One region of the Streptomyces sp. L2 genome, then DNA from elsewhere that is predicted to be linked to it. Evidence: riboswitches for the same ligand, from Rfam matches in the RefSeq annotation. Region 1 holds a riboswitch; each other region holds the start of a gene.
The links. Region 1 has a riboswitch for cobalamin ahead of DBP14_RS04755 ((2Fe-2S) ferredoxin domain-containing protein). Riboswitches for the same ligand answer to the same signal wherever they lie in the genome.
Positions count from the first base shown of each region.

Region 1 (5,326 bases):
TCACACGCGGGCCGGCCCAGCTCAGCGCCACCTGGTGAAGCGGTCATGACGCGAATCCACCCGAAGGTGCCGCCCCGCACGCTGTGTATGAGGCCACCGGCTCACACGTGTGACCTGACTGACAGGCACGGCCCCCCGTTCGGAGTCGGCGAGAAGGTGACTCCGTCAGGTACGGCCGCCGACAGTCCCACGGCCGGCATGTCCACAGGCGATCGCGCACCGTGGTCCGCGCCGAGTCGGCCCACGTCGACGAGGGCGGGGCGCCCGAGAAGGTCGCCGGGATCAAGCTCCTCACGGTGCCGGCATGGGACGGCAAGCTCACCGCCGAACTGACCGACCGTCAGGCATGGGGTTTCGACGACGAGCAGCGGGCCCGGCCCAGGGTCGTCTCGATCGCCCAGTCCACCGAACTCGGCACGGCGCCCGGCTCGCCAACGCCGCCGCCCTCGGCGTGCCCCTGCGGGAGATGACCACCGCCGCCGGCGTGGACGTCCTCTCCCTCGGCGGCACCAAGAACGGGCTGCTCTTCGGCCAGGCGGTGATCGTGCTCAACGAGGACGCGGTGCGCTGCATGGCCCACCTGCGCAAGACGAGCATGCAGCTGGGCTCCAAGATGCGTTTCCTGTCGGTGCGGTTCGAGGCGCTGCTCGGCGGCGACCTCTGGCTCCGCTCGGCGGCCCGCTCCAACGCGACGACCCAGCGGCTGTACGAGGCGGTACGCGAACTGCCGGGCCTGGAGATCCGCCGCCCGGTGCAGGCCAACCAGATCTTCGCCGTCCTGCCGCCGGCCGTCACCGAGCGCCTCCAGAAGCGGTTCCGCTTCTACACCTGGGCCAGCAGGCCGGCGAGGTCCCGCGAACGGCACGACGAAGTAGCGCTGTTCGGCCCGGTGGAGGGCGTCGCGGCCGCGCGGCCGGGTAGGGAGTCCCCCCTGCCCGGCCGCGCCGTGGGTCGTCAGTGCCTGTGGTGGGACTGGCGGACCTTGAGCAGTTCGGTCCGCAGGGCGGGTGTGCCGTCGACGGGCGCCGGGTCGTCGGTGGTCGGTTCGACGCCGCCGGCGGCGATCTTGTCGAGGGTCTTCAGGCCGGCGGCGCCGACGGTGCCGAAGACCGTGTAGTCCGGGCGGAGCGAGGAGTCGCCGTAGACGACGAAGAACTGCGAACCGTTCGTGTCCGGACCGGCGTTGGCCATCGCCAGCAGGCCGCGGCCGTAGAGGCGGCGGACGCCGGTCGGGTCGTTGGGTGCCGGCGGCAGGTCCACCGGCAGTTCGTCCTTGTACTTGTATCCGGGGCCGCCCTCGCCGGTGCCGGTCGGGTCGCCGCACTGCAGGACCTTCAGCGTCGGGTACGACGTCAGCCGGTGGCACACCGTACGGTCGTAGAACCGGTGCCGTGCCAGGTGCAGGAAGCTCTGGACCGTGCACGGCGCCTCCGCGCGGTCCAGACGCAGCGGGAGCGGGCCCTGGCTGGTCGGGACGGCCACGCCGACCGTGCCGTGTGCGGGCGTGTGCCGCGGGTCCGGCGGCAGGGGGACGGGGCGCGCCGCGGGCTCGTCCGGGGTCCGGGTGTACTGGCAGGGACCGTGCGTGGTGCGCGGCGGGGCGTCGGAAGAGGTGGCGGAGGCGGTGGTGCCGCCCCCGGACGCGACCAGCGCCGCTGTCGCCAACGCGGTCATGAGAGCTCGGTTCATATCCTGCACACCCTCCAGAAGATCGTCAGATTTCGGAGCGGTCGCAGTCTAGGGCGCGGCCCGGCGGGCGAATACCCGCCCACCGGCCACATCCGCCCCATCGGCTAGCCGGATTCCGCGAGGCCGAGTTCGTGCTCGCCGAGCGGAGCGAAGAAGCGTTCGACGTCCGCGTCGGTCACCTCGGCCAGGGTGGGCGGCGACCAGCGCGGGTTCCGGTCCTTGTCGATGATCTGGGCGCGGATGCCCTCCACCAGGTCGGGGCTGCGCAGTGCGGCGCAGGAGACGCGGTACTCCTGGTCGAGGACGCGCTCCAGCGAGCCGAGACCCCGGGCGCGGCGCAGGGCGGCGAGGGTGACCTTGAGGGACGTGGGTGAGCGGGTGAGCAGGGTTTCGGCGGCTTCCTTGGCGGCCGGGTCGTCGTACGCGAGGAGCCGGCCGACGATCTCCTCGACCGTGCCGGCGGCGTAGCAGGCGTCGATCCACTCGCGCCGGTCCGCCAACTCCCCTCGCGGCGGCGGCTGCACGTGGCCGGCCAGTGCGTCGGGTACGGGACGGTCGGCGAGGTCGTCCAGGAAGGCGTCCAGGGCGGTGGACGGCAGGTAGTGGTCGGCGAGACCGCAGAGCAGGGCGTCGGCGGCGCCGATCCGCGCGCCGGTCAGCGCCAGGTGCGTGCCCAGTTCGCCGGGGGCCAGGGCGAGCAGGTGGGTGCCGCCGACGTCCGGGACGAAGCCGATGCCGGTTTCCGGCATGGCGATCCGCGACCGTTCGGTGACGACCCGGACGTCGCCGTGCGCGGAGATGCCGACCCCGCCGCCCATCACGATCCCGTCCATGACGGCCACGTACGGCTTGGGGTAGCGGGCGATGCGGGCGTTGAGGCGGTACTCGTCGCGCCAGAACGCCGCCGAGGCGGCGCCGTCGCCGTCGCGGGCGTCGTCGTGCACGGCACGGATGTCGCCGCCCGCGCACAGGCCGCGCTCCCCCGCACCCGTGACGACCACGGCCTCCACGGCCGGGTCGTGTTCCCACGCGGTCAGCGCCGCGTCGACGCGTCGGACCATCTCGTGGTCGAGGGCGTTGAGGGCCCTGGGCCGGTTGAGGGTGATGCGGGCGACCCGGCCGGTGGTGCGGAGCAGGACGGGTTCCCCGGCGGCGCTCATCACGACACCTCCGTCAGGTTCCGGGCCACGATGACACGCATGATCTCGTCGGTTCCTTCCAGGGTCTGGTGGACGCGCGGGCAGTCGCGTGAGCCTCAGGGGTTCACCGTGCGGCGCGGCGGGGTGAAGGCGTACAGGTCGAGGATGTCCGGCAGGGGTGCCACGCCCGGGCCGCCGGCCCGCACCCAGGCGACGATGTCCTCGGTCGCGTCCGCGTCGTTGACGAGACCGAGCCAGACCGGCCGCGCGCCGGCGGCCCGGCCCCTCGCGGAAGGCTGTACGACCATGACGTTGGCCTGGTCGCACACGTCGAGGCAGTCGGAGACGCGCACCGGCACCGCCGCCCGCAGCCGCGCGGTCTGAGCGGCGTGGTCCACCCCGGTCACCTTGGGGCTCCCGCAGCAGCAGTCCCGGCACACGACGACCCGGCACGGCACCGGTTCATCCACCACCGCGGCCCCGCCCGGCGGCTCTTCCCACGGCTTCTCCGGCACGGCACACCACTCCCCTCCCGGGGAGATCCGCCCCGGGGTCGGTCGAGGAGGCGACCGCGTGAGTCTCCTGGCTCCCGGGTCGCCGCTCGCCCCGCCTTCCCACCCCGGTCGGGGCGGTGGCCTGCCGGAACTCGCTCACCGGTCACAGTGGCGGGACCGCGCCGGATTCCCACCGGCTTCCTCGGACCGCCGTCGCCTGTTGTCACCGGTCATCATCTCATCGGGAGGGAGCGAGCCCCTCATCCGGCCGGTGCACGGGTCGGTTCGGCCGGTGCACGGGATGCTTCGGCCGGTGTACCGGACGGTTCGGACGGTGTACCGGACGGTTCGGCCGGCTGGTTCGCGGACTCCGGCCGGCCGGTTCAGCGGCTCGCCCTGCCGGCTCGCGGACTCCGGCCAGCCGACTCGCGGACTGCGGCCGGCCGGCTCGCGGGCTCTGACCGGCCGGCTCGCCGGTTGCGCCCGGCCGGTCCGCGGCCGCCGGCCAGCCGGTTCACGGGATCCGGCCGACTGGTTCAGCGCCCGGCCGGCTCGCGGACTCCGATCGGCCGGCTCGCGGGCTCAGACCGGCCGGTTCAGCGGCCCCGCCCAGCCGGTTCACGGGATCCGGCCGACTGGTTCAGCGCCCGGCCGGCTCGCGGACTCCGATCGGCCGGCTCGCGGGCTCAGACCGGCCGGTTCAGCGGCCCCGCCCAGCCGATTCAGCCGCCCCGCCCGCCCAACTTAGCCGCCGGGCCAGCCGGTACGGCGGCTCCGCCCGCCCAACTTGGCCGCCGGCCCGGCCCGTTCAGCGGCTCCGCCCGGCCGTGTCTGACGGCCGGCGCCCTCACTCCTCGTCGCGCAGGCGCGCCGCCAGGGAGGTCAGCGGTTCGGTCTCCTCCGTGTAGCCGAGGGCGGTCAGGTGGGAGATGGCCGCGTCGAGGCGGGTGAGGGCGGGGGCCGGGCGTTCCAGGTAGACGCCCTCGACCGCGCCGGCGAGGCGGACGCACTCGGCCCACTCGCCGGCCCGCTCCTCGTCCGGTCCGGGCTCGCCGAGCAGGGTGAGGGCCTTGTCCAGGGCGGTGAGGGCGTCGTCGTAGGCGCCGGCGTAGGCGTTGACCCGACCGTGCTCGTAGGCCAGCGCGGTGTCCAGGGAGCGGCCGCGGGGCTCATAGCCGGCCTCGCGGGCCTCGTCGGCGACCCGGCCTGCGTGGGCGAGGTACGCGAGGGCGTGGGTGAGGCCGTCGGCGCCCTCCCGCTGAGCCTGGAGGCGGGCGAGTTCCCGCAGGCAGCTGCTGAGCTGCTCGTAGCGCGGGGCCTCGGCGTGGGCGGCGAGGGCCTGGTCGGCGGCCTCGCGGGCCCGGTCGAACTCGCCTGATTCGCCGAGGAGTACGGCCGTCTCCGCGGCGATCATGGCATGGCTACCGGGGTCGTCGGCCCAGGCGGCCGACTCGGCCGCGAGGGCGACGAACTCCGCGGTGGCGGCCTTCAGGTCCTCGCCCTCGTGCAGGGCGCGGGCGCGGGTCAGGCGCAGTTGGGCGACGAGTCGGTCGTCCAGTTCTCCCGCGGTGACGTCGGGTTCGGCGAGGAGGGAGTCGAGCAGCGCGATGCAGTCCTCGACGCGGCCGAGGTCGAGAGTGAGCTGGGCCGCGTTGCTGTAGGCGCAGAACGCCTCCGTACGGCTGCCGTGGCGCAGGCCCAGTTCGGCCGAGCGCGTCAGGTGGCGCAGTGCCTCGTCGGGGCGGCCCAGGCGCATGGCGGTCTCGGCCAGGTCGCCGTGGAGGCGGGCGGTGCCGACGGCGTCGGCCGGCCAGTCGGCGGCGAGGCGGAGGCTCTCGGTCAGGTCGGCGTGGGCGGCCTCGGCGTCGCGGAGGCCGAGCCGGAAGCGGGCGCGCAGTCCGAGGGTGCGGGGCAGGTGCCAGGCGGGGCCGTCGGCCCTGAGCCGGTCGAGGAGTGCGTCGATCTCGGTGACGGCGGCGGGCAGGTCGCCGGAGATGGCGTGCG
Region 1 covers NZ_QBDT01000001.1:1,099,600-1,104,925, forward strand. Annotated here, with positions in the region: gene DBP14_RS04735 (cytochrome P450) at 1-38, shown strand, start outside; partial or broken gene DBP14_RS04740 (beta-eliminating lyase-related protein) at 222-832, shown strand; gene DBP14_RS04745 (peptidylprolyl isomerase) at 955-1,689, opposite strand; gene DBP14_RS04750 (enoyl-CoA hydratase/isomerase family protein) at 1,794-2,849, opposite strand; gene DBP14_RS04755 ((2Fe-2S) ferredoxin domain-containing protein) at 2,945-3,286, opposite strand; cobalamin riboswitch at 3,404-3,526, opposite strand; gene DBP14_RS04760 (hypothetical protein) at 4,170-5,326, opposite strand, start outside.

Region 2 (5,326 bases), 5.1 Mb from region 1:
CGGTAGCCGGCGCCGGAGGCCCGGGCCGCCAGCAGATCGGTGTCGGCGGTCGACAACAACAACACTGTGCTCATGCGGGCGCTCCCGGTGGGATGAAGGGCAGTCCTTGCGGCGCGCCCGACTCGATGAGCCGCCAGAGCGCGTCCGTGTCCGCGTGCTGTTCGATCAGGTCGCCGAGCCGGTCGAGCTGCTCCTCGCGCAGCGCGGCGAACGAGGTGTCCGGCGCGGGCGTGAAGCGGCGGCCCGCGGCGGCCGCCACCTCCCGCAGGAAGGCCCGGCGGAAGCCGTCCGACTCCAGCGAGCCGTGCCAGTGCGTGCCCCAGGTCTCGCCGACCCGGCAGCCGTCCAAGAAGGGTGCACCGCCGGTCACTTCGGCGATCCCGTGGTGGATCTCGTAGCCCTCGACCCGCTCGCCGAGGGCCTCGCCGACCGGCCGGGTCAGGGTCTTCTCGCGGGCGAACCGGACCCGCACGGGCAGCACACCGAGCCCGGCGACCTCGCCCGCCCCGGACTCGACGTCGTCCTCGATGTGCTCGCCGAGCACCTGGAAGCCGCCGCAGATCCCGAGGACCGGACGCCCCTCGGCGGCCCGTCGGACCAGCGCGTCCGCGAGTCCCCGCTCGCGCAGCCACTCCAGCGCCCGCACGGTCCCGCGCGTGCCCGGGACCACCACCAGGTCGGCGTCGGCCAGTTCCTCGGGCCGGTCCACGAACCGGACGACGACGCCGGGTTCGGCGGCGAGGGCGTCGACGTCCGTGAAGTTGGACATCAGCGGGATCGCGCAGACGGCGACCCGGAGCACGTCCTCGCCGACCGGCGGGGCGACGTTCGACTCCCGGACCGTGCCGCGCAGGGACACCCTCCCCCACGCTCGGCTTCGCTCGCGCGGGGGGACCCCCATCCCGTCCTCCTCGTCGATGCCGAGGCCGTGCCGGTACGGCAGCACGCCGTAGGTGTGCCGCCCGGTGAGCCCGTGCAGCATGTCCAGGCCCGGCTCCAGCAGGCTGACGTCGCCGCGGAACTTGTTCACCAGGAAACCGGCGACCAGGTCCTGGTCCTCGGGGGAGAGCAGGGCGACGGTGCCGAAGAAGGAGGCGAAGACGCCGCCCCGGTCGATGTCGCCGACGACGAGGACGGGGAGCCGCGCGCCGCGCGCGATGCCCATGTTGACGATGTCGGTCCGCCGCAGATTGATCTCGGCCGGGCTGCCCGCCCCCTCACAGATCACCGCGTCATACGTGCCCCGCAACTCGGCCAGGCAGTCCAGCACGGTGCCGAGCAACTGCTGCTGTCTGCCCCCGTGGTAGCCGCGGGCGCTCAGCTCGCCGACCGGCTTGCCGAGCAGCACCACCTGGCTGCTGCGCTCCCCGCCGGGCTTCAGCAGGACGGGGTTCATCAGCGCGGTCGGCTCGACGCGGCACGCCTGGGCCTGCATGGCCTGGGCCCGGCCGATCTCCGCTCCCTCGCGGGTCACGAACGAGTTGAGGGACATGTTCTGCCCCTTGAACGGCGCGACCTTCACGCCCTGGCGGACCAGCCACCGGCAGATCCCGGCCGTCACGACGCTCTTGCCGGCGTCGGAGGTGGTGCCGGCGACGAGGAGACCCCCGCTCACTTCCCACGTCCCTTCAGGAGGAGGCGCCCGGCGACGGTGACGCCGAGCGCGAGGAGGCCGACCCGGCGGGAGAGCCGTACGGCCCGGTCGACGTCGGTGACGCGGACGGCGCGTCCGGCGTCGCCGTTCAGCACGGGCCGGTGCTCGACCCGGCCGCCGTAGGAGAGGGTGCCGCCCAGCCGCACGCCGAGGGCGCCCGCGAACGAGGCTTCGACGGGCCCGGCGTTGGGGCTCGGATGCCGGCGCGCGTCCGCCCGCCAGGCGCGTGCGGCACCGCGCGGATCGGGTCCCGCGAGCGTGGCGAGTACGGCGGTCAGGCGCGCCCCCGGCCAGCCGGCGAGGTCGTCGAGGCGGGCGGAGGCCCAGCCGTAGCGGCGGAAGCGGGGGGACTTGTGACCGACCATCGCGTCCAGCGTGTTGACGGCCCGGAAGCCGAGCAGGCCCGGCACTCCGCCGACCGCACCCCACACCAGGGCGCCCACGACCGCGTCGGAGGTGTTCTCGGCGACCGACTCGACCACCGCCCGCGCGATCCCGTCGGCGTCCAGGGCCTGCGGGTCCCGGCCGCACAGGTGCGGCAGCCGCGCGCGGGCCGCCGCCACGTCACCGGACTCCAGGGCGCGGCCGATCGTCCGCGCCTCCCGGGCGAGTGACGTGCCGCCGACCACCGCCCAGGTGGCGGCCGCGGTCAGGGCCACGGAGGCGGCGGGGGAGCGGCGTACGGCGCGTGTGGCGAGCGCCCCGAGGGCGACGGCGCCTCCGGCGCACACGGCGGTGTGCAGCGCGCCCCAGCCGCGGTGGTCGTGCCACAACGCGCTCTCCACGGCCGCGGCCGTCCGTCCGAACACGGCGACCGGGTGCCCGCGGCGCGGGTCGCCGAGGAGCAGGTCACCGAGGAGGCCGGCGGCGGCGCCGTACGCGTATGTGCGATCGGCACCCATCGGCTCAGCCGGCCGTGGGCACGGGGAAGCGCCGGTGAAGGGTCCTTCGGCAGCCGAGCATGGCGGTATGTCCTCACTCAGGGTGTCCGCGCCCTGGGTTGACGAGACCGGCGGTGAGAGTTCCTGGCTCCCGGGGATCGCTACCCCGGTGACAGTGGCGGGACCGCGCCGGATTCACACCGGCTTCCTCTGCTGCCGCCGTACATGGCCCGGGCAGTCCACCACGCCCCCGGAACGGCCGTCAACTTGCCGTTGACCTGCGGGGGGAGAGTGTGCCGATCCCCACACCGGCGGCGTGTCTCCTCGGACATGCGAAAGGCCCCACCCCGGTGTGCACCGTGGGGTGGAGCCTTCCAGACGGTCGGTCAGGACGTGGTCAGGACTTGCCGACGATCAGGTAGAGGCCGTACGCCACCGCCGCCGCGCAGGCCGCGAAGCAGACGTAGGCGCCGGTCACGGCGAGCGCGGCGGAGTTGCCCTCGGCCGCGGCCCGCTCGCGGCGGGCCAGGCCGGTGACGCCGAGGGTGAACAGGGTCACCAGGCCCACGGTGACCACGAGGCTGACGCCGAAGACGGATCCGATGGCCGCCCAGTCGATCTTCATGTCGTTTCCTTGGTTGTCCGGAGTGACCGGGGTCAGACCGCGGCGGCCGGCGGCACCGCGGGGGCGGCGGCCGGTGCGGAGGTCTCGACGGGGGCCGGGATGGTGGCCGTCAGGCCGGCGGGGACCGGGCCCACCGGGGGCGGGGTCACCATGGCGATGGCGGTGGTCACCACGCCGGCCGGCTCCTCGGCGGCGTCGGCGTCGACGTCGTTGACGTTGGAGCTGTCGACGACCTCGCGGCGGGACCGCTTCCAGATCGCGGCGCTGGAGGCGACCAGGAACACGGCGACGGCCCCGGTGCCCCAGTCCCCGAGATCCGTCACGGATTCGGCGAGCGCCCCGACCAGGGCGGCGGCCGGCAGGGTCAGCACCCAGGCGACGACCATGCGGGTCGCCGTGGACCAGCGGACCACACCGCCCTTGCGGCCGAGGCCCGCGCCCATCACCGAGCCGGAGACGACGTGCGTGGTGGAGAGGGAGAAGCCGAGGTGGGAGGAGGCCAGGATGGCCGTGGCCGCGCTGGTCTGGGCGGCGAAGCCCTGCTGCGGCTGCAGGTCGGTGAGGCCCTTGCCCATGGTGCGGATGATGCGCCAGCCGCCGATGTAGGTGCCGAGCGCGATCGCCATGCCGGCGGACAGGATCACCCAGGTGGGAGGGTTGGAACCGGGGGCGAGGGCGCCGCCCGCGACGAGCGCGAGGGTGATGATGCCCATCGTCTTCTGCGCGTCGTTGGTGCCGTGGGCGAGGGAGACCAGGCCGGCGGAGGCGATCTGGCCGGCGCGGTAGCCCTTGCGGGTGGCCTCGCCGCCGGCGTTCTTGCCGACGTTGTAGGAGAGTCGGGTGGCGAGCATCGCCGCGATGCCGGCCACGACGGGCGCGGCGACCGCGGGGAGCAGCACCTTGGTGACGAGCACGTCACCGTGGACGGCGCCGAAGCCCGCGGAGGCGATGGTGGCGCCGACCAGGCCGCCCATCAGGGCGTGGGAGGAGCTGGAGGGGAGACCCACCAGCCAGGTCACCAGGTTCCAGAGGATCGCGCCGACCAGGGCGGCGAAGATGACCTCGGGACGGATGCCGTTCTCATCGACGAGCCCCTTGGAGATCGTGTTGGCAACCTCCACGGAGAGGGAAGCGCCTACAAGGTTCAGTGCGGCGGACATGCCGACCGCGACCTTGGGCTTGAGGGCACCGGTCGAGATGGTGGTGGCCATCGCGTTGGCGGTGTCGTGGAAACCGTTCGTGAAATCGAACGCAAGTGCGGTTACGACCACAATCGCGAGGATCAGCGAGAAGCTTTCCATTTACCCAGGCAATCGTTCGAGCGTCATTGGCTCGTCGAACGTAGGCAATCTGAGTGAACGGAAGGTGAACTGGGCCGGGACTCGCGATGTCGGTAACGGGGGGCCGTGCTTCCGCCTGCGATTCCGTGGTGCGCCGGTGTGCGCCCCGGTCCCGCGAGCCCCTCGGTCACCACCCGCGCGCGAAGGTCCGCAGCCGGCTCGGCGAGCCGTTGAAGAGGTTCTGGTCGCCCGGCAGGCCGCCCTTGGTGTCGTACTGCCAGAAGGTCCAGTACGCCCAGCCGGCGGGCAGTGCGCCAGGCCCCCGCGAGCCGTGCCGGGCGATCCACAGGGCGTGCGAGCGGGCGAAGGACGTGCTGCGCCCGGTGCACGTGTCCCACCAGTGGGTGGTGGTGTAGATCACCGGGCGGCGCCCGGTCTCCCGCTTGATCTCGTCGCTGAAGGACCAGATCCAGTCGACCATCTGCCCGTGGCTCAGCCCGTAGCACTCGTGCTTCGGGTCGTACGGGTTGTACTCGATGTCGAGCGCGGGCGGCAGGGTCTGCCCGTCCGCCTGCCAGTCGCCGCCGTTGCGCACGAAGAAGGCGGCCTGCGCGGCGCCCGAGGACCGGTCGGGGCGCGCGAAGTGGTACGCGCCCCGGATCACGCCCGCGTCGCCGGCGCCGCCGTACTGCTCGGCGAAGTACGGATTGCGGTACGTCGTGGACTCGGTCGCCTTGATGTACACGAACCGGGATCCGTTGGCGCGGGCCTCGGGCCAGTCGACGTTGCGCTGGTGCGAGGAGACGTCGTGGCCCCGGGGCAGGCTCGCCACGGCGGCGGGCGGTCCCCCGGCCGGGACCGCGGTCGCCGTGGCGGCGGTGAGGAG
Region 2 covers NZ_QBDT01000001.1:6,203,568-6,208,893, forward strand. Annotated here, with positions in the region: gene cobN (cobaltochelatase subunit CobN) at 1-74, opposite strand, end outside; gene DBP14_RS27735 (cobyric acid synthase) at 71-1,615, opposite strand; gene DBP14_RS27740 (cobalamin biosynthesis protein) at 1,612-2,556, opposite strand; cobalamin riboswitch at 2,653-2,795, opposite strand; gene DBP14_RS27745 (hypothetical protein) at 2,933-3,160, opposite strand; gene DBP14_RS27750 (inorganic phosphate transporter) at 3,193-4,461, opposite strand; gene DBP14_RS27755 (lysozyme) at 4,628-5,326, opposite strand, start outside.
Region 2: linked by a shared signal. The riboswitch ahead of DBP14_RS27740 (cobalamin biosynthesis protein) and the one ahead of DBP14_RS04755 ((2Fe-2S) ferredoxin domain-containing protein) in region 1 are both predicted to bind cobalamin.

Region 3 (5,326 bases), 4.6 Mb from region 1:
GAAGAGGAGCGCCTCGGCGGTGACCTCGCCGCCGAGGCGGATGCCCTGCGCCCAGCGGGGGAGGGGGACTTCGGGGAGCGTGAGGAGGGGGTGCGTGCCGGGGATGGGGGAGCCGAGGGCGGTGGCGAAGAGGAGGCGGATGAGGAGCACGGCGAGGGCGAGTTTCGCGAACGCGGTGTAGGCGGTGGGGGAATCGGGGGTGCGGTGCGCCGCCACGACGTATCCGGCGGTGGCTATCAGGAGGGCGAGAAGCAGCGGGTTGGTGGTACGCGTGGCGGCGGTCCCGAGCCCGAGAGACCAGAGCCACCAGGCCCCGGGATGCAGTTGCGCTGCGCGCCGGCGTGACCCGGGTGCAGCCCCGGCGCCGCCGCGCCCACCCGTGCCGCCCCAAGCAGCACGCCTGCCCGCGGCTACGAAGCGCCCCGAAGCGCCACGGCGAACAGCACCCTCGGCCCCCACGTCCCCAGCGTCGCGCCTGCCCCCGGCTACAACGTGCCCCAAAGGTGCGCGGGGAACTGCGCGCTCAGCTCCGACGGACTCGCGGCCGACGGAGGACGTCACCTCCTCAGGGGTGCGGCTGCCCTCGGCCGGGGAGTGCCCCGAAGGGGCGCGGGGAACTGTGCGCTCAGCCCCGACGGACTCGCGCTCGACGGAGGACGTCACCTCCTCAGGGGTGCGGCTGCCCTCGGCCGGGGAGTGCCCCGAAGGGGCGCGGGGAACTGCGCGCTCGGCCCCGGCGGGCCCGCGCTCGACGGCGGACGGGCCGTCCCCAGGGGCGCGGGGAACTGCGCGCTCTGCCCCCGCGGGCCCGCGCTCGACCGCGGACGGGACGTCCCCGGGGGCGCGGGGAACTGCGCGGGTGGTGGCGTCCGGTGCGGGCTCAGGCGGCATCGCGTCGCCGTCGTCGTGCCTGCCACACCCCCGCGCCCGCGAGCAGGGCGACCACTCCGACGCCGATCGGCAGCCCCAGGGAAGGTCCGCCGGACGAGTGACCCGCGGTCGGGGACGGGTCCGTACCGGAGTCTTCGCCGGCGGCGACCTGCTCGCCGCACCCCTTCGCCGGGTACCCGGCGATGGCGCACAACAGGGCGTTGGTGTCGTACCGCAGCGGCTTGGCCACGGCCGCCAGCGCCTCCGCCGCCGTGGCGTCGCCGGACACCCGCGCGCACGCGGTACGCCCCCGCGGCGGCCGCTCACCGGACGGCGCGTCCGCGGCCGTACCGAAGTCCAGCACGAAGGCCACCCGCTTCGTCCCCCGCTTCGCGGGGGTCCCCGCGCAGATCGCCCCGAAGTCCGCCGCGCCGCGCGGGCGCACCGCGCTCGCCGAGTCCGGGCTCACCGCGAAGCGGAACCCCTCGACCGCGCCGTCCTCGGGGCGGGCGGTCGACGGACCCTCGGTGGCATAGGTCCACCGGCCACCGTCGCGCTCCCAGAACGACCAGTAGCGGTACCCCGCGGCCCGCGCCTCGACCGCCGCGCCGGCGACCAGCACCAGCGCGGCGACCAGCAGGACCCCGGCACGGCGGACGGCGGTCACAGCTGCCGCTGCTTCCGGCGGGCGCTCATCAGGAAGCCCACGCCGATGCCGCCGACGAGCCCGACGCCGACGATCCACCAGACACTGTTGCCGGAACCGTCGTCCGACGTCTTCTCCTCGTCGGCGTGCGACGACGCGGCCGCCTGCTTCTGCGGGGCCGGACCCGACGCGTTCAGCGCGCTCACCAGATCCGTGCCCCCGAAGTCCGCCGGGTCGGCGCCGACCGCGTGCGCGGCCAGGATCAGCTGGGCGTAGGCGGCCGGGCCGCTCTGCTTCGCCCAGGCGCCGGCGTTCTTCTCCAGCCAGGCGTACGGCTTCTTCGCCTGCGCGAGGTAGCCGTCCGCGGCGAGCGCCACGACCGTGTCCGCGGTGTTGCCGAAGTCCGGCTGGTCCGCGGCGCCGGGCAGGGCCGAGGTGAGGTGGCCGGTCCTGGCGACGGCGTCCGCGAGGTACGCGGCACCGTTGTCCGCGACCCGCGCCGGAGCCGGCTTCCCGGGGGCGCAGGCGGGAGCCTTGCCCCGGTCGGCCCCGGCCTTCACCCCGAAGCCCTTGCCGAGCGCGCCGACGACACCCGCGGCCGTGGCGTCCGCGTTGGCGGTGAGCTTGCCCTTCTTGGGCTGGTAGGCGAGGGCGCCGCCGCCCTTCCCCCCGCAGGGGAGAGCGAACTCGGCCAGCAGGTCGTACGGCGACTTGCCGCCCGCCCGCACCTGCCCCGGGTCCTCGCCGGCCGCGGCGAGCGCGCCGATGACGACGGACGTGGAGTTGCTGTCGCTGGGCCCGCCGGGCGTGTAGCCCCAGCCACCGTCCTTGTTCTGCACCGACTTCAGCCAGCCGGCCGCCTTCTCGACGGCCGCGCCATGCCCGCCGGTCGCCTTGAGCGCCTGTACGGCGACGGCGGTGCTGTTGGTGTCCACCATCACCTTGGCGTCACACGCCTTGCCGGGGTCCGCGCGGAACGCGGCGAACGCACCGTTCGCGCACTGCTGCCCCGCGAGCCAGCCGACGGCCGCGGTCGCGGGCCGGTAGCCGAGCGTGTCCTGGGCGAGCAGGGTCAGCGACTGGCGCCAGACACCGTCGTACGTCGGGTCGGTGGTGCCGTACAGGCCGGACGGGACCGTCACCTTCGGCGACGCGGACGGGGACGGGCCCGCGGCCAGGGCGGGCGCGGCGGACCCGGCCGCGGCGATCACGCCCACGGCGGCGAGGACCGCGGCACTGCGGCGGACGTACATGATCGGCGACTGCCTCTCCTCGGAGAGCCGGGCAGCGCACGGGAACACCCCGGGCGGCTCGGCTCCGTGAACCTCGACGGTGCCGTGCGCGGCGGAACGCCGACGCACGTGAGCCGGTCAAAATCCCGTACGGGGCAGTCCGGCTCACCGTCCACCGGGGACGGCTCACGGTTGCGGGTCAGCGCCGGAATTGCACCGGCTTCCCCCCGTACGAGTGTGATGACGACACCGCCACTTTACCGGCAGCCGAACGGACCCCGAGGAGTGGCTGTGGGCACAGCCGCCCGGTGACTAGGGTCACGGCCATGACGACGACGGGGAGACTGCTCGGCTCGGGCCGTTCGGCGGACGTGTACGAGATGGACGACGCGTGGGTGCTGCGCCGCGACCGGGAGGGGTGGGGGGACGCGGCCGCCGAGGGCGCGGTGATGGCGTACGTGCGCGAGCACGGCTATCCGGTGCCCCGCGTACGGCCCTCCGCGTCCCGCACCGACCTGGTCCTGGAGCGGCTGTCCGGTCCGACGATGCTCGCCGCGCTCACCTCGGGCCTCATCGCCCCGGCCGAGGCGGGCACGCTGCTCGCCCGGCTGCTGCGCCAACTGCACGCGCTGCCCGGCCGGAACCCGGCCGACCCGGCCGCGCGGGTCCTGCACCTCGACCTCCACCCGGACAACGTCATCCTCACGGCCGACGGCCCCCGCGTCATAGACTGGTCCAACACCGAGGACGGCCCACCCGGCCTGGACTGGGCCATGTCCGCGATCATCCTGGCCCAGGTAGCCGCAGACGACACCCCTCTCACCACCCCGGCCCACACCATCCTGACAACCTTGCTGAGGGACCCTTCCCCCCTCACCCAATCCACCCTCACCGAGGCCCGCAACCGCCGCGCGGCCAACCCGACGATGAGCCCGCGAGAACTCGAACTGCTCGGTCCAGCAGAAGAGTTGGTCAGACTCCGGGCAACGTTCTAGACACGCGGCCGGGGGACGCGCCCCGAAAGGGGCGCGGGGCTGCGTCCGATATGCGGCTCCGCCGCGTGGGCGCGACCAGCCACAACGCACCCGCACCCGAAAACGCACCGAACCTCAGCGGAGCGTCACGCCGCGAACGTCCGACTCGGCGGCGAAACAGTAGCGCTCAGATGGACCGCCAACCCCCGCAATCCCCCCTCGCACTCACCCGGGTCCGCCCCCACCACCACCCAGTGCGCCAGCCGGTCACTCGCGTCGGCGTGCGACGCCGCCCGCACCAGCCCGCCCGGCTGCCGGCTGAGCACCATCCGCTCGGCGGACGGCTCCTGCGCGGCGGCCGGGGCCAGCGCCAGGTGGGTCAGCCGGCCGGTGGCCGCCGGGTAGGCGAACTGGATCGCCGCGGCCCGCTGCCGGGTCAGCGACACGTCCGGCACACCGCCCGTGGCGACGGCGGCCGCCGCCCGCGCGAGATCGACGCCGGTGGCCCGCTCGACCAGCAGCGGGATCAGATCGCCGGGCAGGCACGGGGCGGCACCGATGACGCGGGGGCCGCGCGGGGTGACGCGGAGCTCGACGTGGAGGACACCGTGGGTGAGGCCGAGTGCCCGGCCGGTGCGCTCCACGGCCTGCCGCAGGAACGGGTTGTGCAGCAGGCCGTCATGGGCGTACACGATGTGCCGCAGCGGCTGCCGGGCGGGCGGCGGCCCCGGGGTCGTACGGGTGATCGCGACGATGTGGACGTCCTCGTCGTGGACGACGGCCTCGGCGGCGACCAGCGGTCCCTCCAGATCGTCGCGGCCGGCCGGCGGCACCCCGTGCCGGGCGAGCAGCGTGCGCAGCGCGGCCGGGTCGGCACAGGCCAGTGCCGTCTCGTACGGCAGGCCCGGCAGCCCCAGCTGCCCGGCGACGCGCGCGGCGGTGACCAGGTGCTCCCGCGACCAGGTCAGCACCCCGGCGACCCGCTGCCGGGCGGCGAACCGCGCCACCACACCGGCCGTGTCCGCCTCCCGGTCGGGGTCGGCCACGAGATGACCGGCCAGGAGGGGGAGCGCCCACGCGGGCGGGGCCGCGCCCACCAGTACGACCGGGTGTACGGCGGCGATCCGCGCCAGCGGGAACTCGCCGTACGCGGCCTGACGTCCGGCCCCGAGGAGCAGCAGGGGCGACGGCATCGGCGCCTCACCTTCGTGTGGGAGAAGCCGAACAGAGATACACCCCGGGTGCCGCTCCCCCATAGGCGGCACCCGGGGCGGGTCAGATCAATCTTGCTCTCTGTGCTGTGATCCTCACCCACCGCACCCTCAACTGTCAACGATTACTGCCTTCTTGCGCAGGGGGTGTTGCCTCTCTGGTGACGCGGCGAGGGACCGGGTAGCCTCGCGTCCACTTGAGCCACGGAACGGACGACGCGCCCAGGGGGGACCTCGGTGAGTGACGCCTACGCCCCGCTGGCCGACGTGCTGGACCGGCTCGGCGAGCTGACCGGGCGGCCCGGACGGCTGCCGGAGGCCCTGGACGTGTCCGACCTCTCGCACCGGACCGGCATCCCCGTCGGCGTCGTCGTCGACCTGCTCGGGGGCGGC
Region 3 covers NZ_QBDT01000001.1:5,669,770-5,675,095, forward strand. Annotated here, with positions in the region: gene DBP14_RS25285 (CbiQ family ECF transporter T component) at 1-324, opposite strand, end outside; gene DBP14_RS25290 (SCO2322 family protein) at 881-1,537, opposite strand; gene DBP14_RS25295 (prenyltransferase/squalene oxidase repeat-containing protein) at 1,534-2,769, opposite strand; cobalamin riboswitch at 2,885-3,015, opposite strand; gene DBP14_RS25300 (aminoglycoside phosphotransferase family protein) at 3,075-3,743, shown strand; gene DBP14_RS25305 (hypothetical protein) at 3,869-4,915, opposite strand; gene DBP14_RS25310 (XRE family transcriptional regulator) at 5,171-5,326, shown strand, end outside.
Region 3: linked by a shared signal. The riboswitch ahead of DBP14_RS25295 (prenyltransferase/squalene oxidase repeat-containing protein) and the one ahead of DBP14_RS04755 ((2Fe-2S) ferredoxin domain-containing protein) in region 1 are both predicted to bind cobalamin.